2 regions of the Caldalkalibacillus uzonensis genome follow, and region 1 is predicted to be linked to the other one. Evidence: predicted binding sites of a transcription regulator. Region 1 holds the regulator's gene; the other holds the start of a gene.
The links. Region 1 encodes CtsR, which represses protease genes until heat stress. Its sites were predicted from a motif close to ATGGTCAATAAAGGTCAAACA; they were not measured.

Region 1 (2,462 bases):
CATCAAAGGCAAAGTCCACATTCATCTCCAGCCAGTCATCAATGCTGTTGGCCTGGGTCCAGGCTTCGTTCAGCTGGAAACCAGGAAAAAGACACTGGATGCGCAAATGGTCCTCTTCATTGAGCATGATGCTGATCGATTCATTCTCACTTAAAATCACAGCGCCTGCCCTTGCTTCCTCAGCCAGGTGGGGACTGATCAGGTGCTTTTCCACCAGCACTTTTTTCTCCAGGGAGCTCAAGTTCTCCATGCGCAACAATTCCAAGGTTCCCAAGGCTTGATTGTTTTTGCTTTTTTCCAGTATTTTGTCCATCTTGGCCACCACTTGTTCCAGTTGTTCACGGGTGGCAATCAGGGGAAAGGGGATATCCGTCAAGTTGCGGGCCAGACGGATGCGGCTGGAGATGACAATATCTTCGTCAGGCCCGCCTCCTTTCATCCAGTCACTTAAAGCTTGATTAATAAAGCGTTGTAGCGACATACTTCGCCCCTCCTCATTCTTGAGACAATAGTTTCTCCAACTCACGTATCTCGTCTCGCAGCTCGGCGGCCCGCTCAAATTCTTCATTGGCCACCGCCTGCTGTAACTTTTGCTTTTTCACGTTGATTTCCCGTTTTAACTTCAGTCGTGAGCCGGAGCGGCGGGGAATTTTGCCATGATGACTGACGTTACCGCTATGCACTTTCTTAAACAATGGCTCCAGCCGGTCGCCAAAGACACGATAACAGTGGGCGCAACCAAACCGCCCGCTTCTGGAAAACTGGGCATAGGTTAAGCCACACCGTTCACAACGCAAGGGCTGGGCATAGGCGGTCTCAGCCGATCCACCGGACGGATCAAAGGAAAGCAATCCCGATAACAGATTATGGATGGAAAAACTGTTGTTCAGACCAGGAAGTGCTTCCCCTTTTTCCTTGGCACACACATCACACAGATGAATCTCGGTCTTCTGACCGTTGATAATCTTGGTAAAGTGTAAAGTAGCCGGACGTTCACCACATTCTTGACAGTGCATTGCCCTATCACTCCTTTGTTAACAAGGAATTCATCAAGCATATATGATTACTGATACATGAGGGATACCATCATCGCTTTGAGCAGCTTGGCCCGCAGATGGTCCCGCACCTGCACATCAAAGGGGAGGACATTGCGCTGAATCACAGCTTTCATGAGGCGGGCCTCACGCTCCGTGATCAAATCGGTCTCCTGCAAGCGGTTAATGATGCCCTCAGCAGCGGCTTGGGAAATGTCGTCCTCTATCATGTGCAGCAAGGTTTGCAAGTACCGCTGCTCATCCACAACCCTCACTTTGCGAATACGGATAAACCCGCCTCCTCCTCGCTTGCTTTCTACCACATAACCTTTTTCAACAGTAAAACGGGTTTTAATCACGTAATTAATTTGAGAGGGAACACATTGAAATTTATCGGCCAGTTCGCTCCGTTGAATTTCAATATATCCCTTTTTGCTTCTGTTCAAAATGCTTTTTAAATAGTGCTCTATGATATCCGATATGTTTTTCATTGTGCCTGGTCAACCTCCAAGCTGGATTGACTTGAGGTGAATGGACACCTCTGACCACCATTCCAGCAGCACACAGCGGCCGGACAGAGGTTTTTGACTTTGACTATCTTTGACTTTACTTAAATTATATGTAATACCACCCCAAAATGCAAGTCTCCTTACCAAAATTTTTCCCGCTCTTAGTGTGGTTCAAACATAGGGATTTATGTGTAGCATCTTATTCACATTTTTTCTTGTCATTTCCGACAAGGTACTGGCCCACACGACAGAAAGTCAGCCGCTTCTTCCAGCCCATTACGCCATATTCTTCGTCATGGGCACTAGTCCCAAAGACTGAAAGGGAGTGCCTCCCTCTGTAGCGGAAATGGTTGAACTGTCCAAAAATGAAATAATGGAATACCAGAAGGGCTCCCTCCATGTTAACTGGAGGCAGCCCTTTTTTGCGGTTATTTATCGATGCTCACCTCTTTGACACCATCCAAATTTCGCAATTGATCCACTAATATGGCCATGGAGACCGTATTAGGAATACGAATATTAAGCACCAGGCGCACCGTACCAGGATCTGTCTGGCCGGCCTCCTCTATCGACAACTTGCGGATGTTCACATTTTGCTCACCGAGTGTGGTGGCAATCTCCCCTAACTTTCCTGGCTGATCCTCCACTTTGATCACCAGACGGTGAAAATAACTCTTGTGCAGCACGACCGATTCAAAGCGGTTCAAGACAATCAGGCTCAACAGTACCAGCCCGGTGGACAGAATGGCACCAAAGTAGAAACCTGCTCCTAAGGCCAGCCCGATGCCAGCCACAACCCACAGCGAGGCCGCTGTAGTTAAGCCACGAATGGCAAAGCCATGCACGAGGATGGTGCCTGCTCCCAAAAAGCCGATGCCGCTGACCACTTGGGCAGCCAGGCGGGCCGGGTCAGCCACCA
Region 2 (2,462 bases), on a different contig from region 1:
TCTCTCCGATCAGCTCCGGCTCTAGAGAGAGAGAAGTCACGTAGCGTACATAATCCCGGTCAATCTGCTCATCCAGATAGACCAACAAACCTTTGTCCAGCGCTTCCTCTTGACTTGCCACCGGGACAGACAGTTCGTCCTCCACCTGGGCAATCATGGCCATCAGTTGTTCGGCATCCTGCACATTCAACTGGGCCCCGTCCGGACCGTACACCTTATAGCCGTTGTATTCGGGAGGATTGTGACTGGCCGTGATCATAATGCCTGCATCTGCCTGCAAACGTCGCACGGCAAACGATAACTGGGGTGTGGGGGCCAAATTCGGAAACAGAAAGGCTTTGATCCCTTGCTGGGCCAGAGTCAGGGCTGCTTCCAGGGCAAAGCGGTCCGAGTGATGACGGCAGTCATAGGCAATAACCACACTTGAGTCAGCGTGATGTTTCCCGGCCATTGAAAAGTTATTGTCTCTTTCAGGGTTTAAATCCCCTGATTTTCGGTTATGTAAATAGTGTGCCAATCCTAAGGTTGCCTTACGGATTGTATAGATGTTCATGCGGTTGGTTCCCGCCCCGATTTCCCCGCGCATTCCCCCTGTTCCGAAAGACAGGTGGGTATAAAAACGCTCGGCGATTTCAGCCGGCTGATCCTTGATGGCGCGCAGTTCCTCATACAGCGCGGGCTCAAGATCAGGGGCATTTAACCAACGCTGATAACGCTCGTTTTCCAGGCTCATGTGGCACTCTTCCTTTCCATGAATCACCTTAATGAAGTGAAATGACGTGTGCTTCAAGCTTTAACGTCCACCGCTAATGTTTTAATTGTACCATTTTCTGAGTGATTTTTCATTTGACCTTTTTTGACCTTTTGTAGTATGATAAAAGTGGAACACTGATTAACAGATAGAAAAGGAGGCTATCATTATGCCGTTAATCCCAACAGTAATTGAACAGACCAATCGCGGTGAACGCGCCTATGATATTTATTCCCGTCTGTTAAAAGACCGGATCATTTTCCTGGGGACGCCCATCGATGATCAAGTGGCCAACGCCGTTGTGGCCCAGCTTTTGTTCCTGGCTGCTGAAGACCCGGAAAAAGATATTTCCCTGTACATCAACAGTCCTGGAGGCTCTATCACAGCCGGGATGGCCATCTACGATACGATGCAATACATTAAACCCAAAGTGAATACCATCTGCATCGGGCTGGCAGCTTCCATGGGCGCCTTCCTGCTGGCAGCAGGGGAAAAAGGCAAACGCTTCGCCTTGCCCAATGCTGAAGTGATGATTCACCAGCCTTTAGGAGGCACCCAAGGCCAGGCTGCAGACATTGAGATCCATGCTAAACGGATCTTAAAAATGCGGGAAAAATTGAATAAAATCTTGGCTGAGCGGACCGGCCAATCGCTGAAGCGGATTGAAAAGGATACAGACCGGGATCACTTCATGTCCGCCGAAGAAGCCAAAGCATATGGCCTGATCGATGAAGTGATTACCCGTACTCCAGAAAAATAAGGACTTGGCAACCTTAAGGAATACCTAGACACAAAAAGAGTGATGGCTCTCGGGCTATCACTCTTTTTGTACGCTCATGGTCTAATCGCCCCGGCTGGTTTGGCCTCTGTTACGCTTCCTTGGAGACAAACTCGGTCAGGGCCTGGATGGCCTCCTCTGCATCATGTCCTTCGGCAGAAATGGTAATATTGGTTCCTTTGGCAATGGCCAGGCTCATAATACCCATAATGCTTTTGGCATTGACTTTCTTATCGTCTTTTTCAACATAAATATCGGCGGCGTAACGGTTTGCTTCCTGCACAAACAATGCGGCTGGGCGCGCTTGTAATCCCGTTTTTAATTTCACCTCTACTTTTTGGTGAACCATTTACCTTCCTCCCTTATTAGCAATTCTTAGCAACACTTTATTTTTATTTATTATAACGTTATCTTCATGCGGCCGCAATTTGATTTGAGCCCTTTCCTCCCTATCTGCCTTCCAAAGGCAGGCCCGTGCTTTTAAGAACCCGCCCTTAACTTTGAGGCGATTGCTTCCAGCTTGCGCAAGCGGTGATTGATGCCTGATTTGGACACTTTACCGCTGGGCAGAAGCTCACCTAACTCTTTCAGGTTGACATCCGGATGTTCCAAACGGACCAAGGCAATTTCCTTCAGCTTGTCCGGCAGGTTATCCAGGCCGATTCTTTGATCGATCAGCATGATATTCTCAATCTGGCGCATGGCTGCGGCAACCGTTTTGTTCAGGTTGGCTGTCTCACAATTGACCAGTCTGTTGACAGAGTTGCGCATATCTTTAACGATCCGGGCGTCCTCAAACTGAAACAATGCTTGGTGGGCACCGATAATATTCAGAAACTCGGTGATCTTCTCACCCTCTTTTAAATACATCACATATCCCTTTTTGCGCTCGATTAGCTTGGGATACAACTTAAAATGACGGCACAGCTTCAC

Region 2: clpP (ATP-dependent Clp endopeptidase proteolytic subunit ClpP) is a predicted target of CtsR. The motif match lies at 844-864, and genes of this name have one in related genera.

The regions. Positions count from the first base shown of each region.
Region 1 is NZ_JAUSUQ010000012.1:7,946-10,407, reverse strand. Features, by position in the region: gene mcsB (protein-arginine kinase McsB) at 1-481, opposite strand, end outside; gene mcsA (protein-arginine kinase activator protein McsA) at 495-1,016, opposite strand; gene J2S00_RS14525 (CtsR family transcriptional regulator) at 1,064-1,525, opposite strand; gene J2S00_RS14520 (MgtC/SapB family protein) at 1,972-2,462, opposite strand, start outside.
Region 2 is NZ_JAUSUQ010000003.1:332,946-335,407, forward strand. Features, by position in the region: gene J2S00_RS06210 (phospho-sugar mutase) at 1-733, opposite strand, end outside; gene clpP (ATP-dependent Clp endopeptidase proteolytic subunit ClpP) at 921-1,511, shown strand; gene J2S00_RS06220 (HPr family phosphocarrier protein) at 1,621-1,878, opposite strand; gene whiA (DNA-binding protein WhiA) at 2,010-2,462, opposite strand, start outside.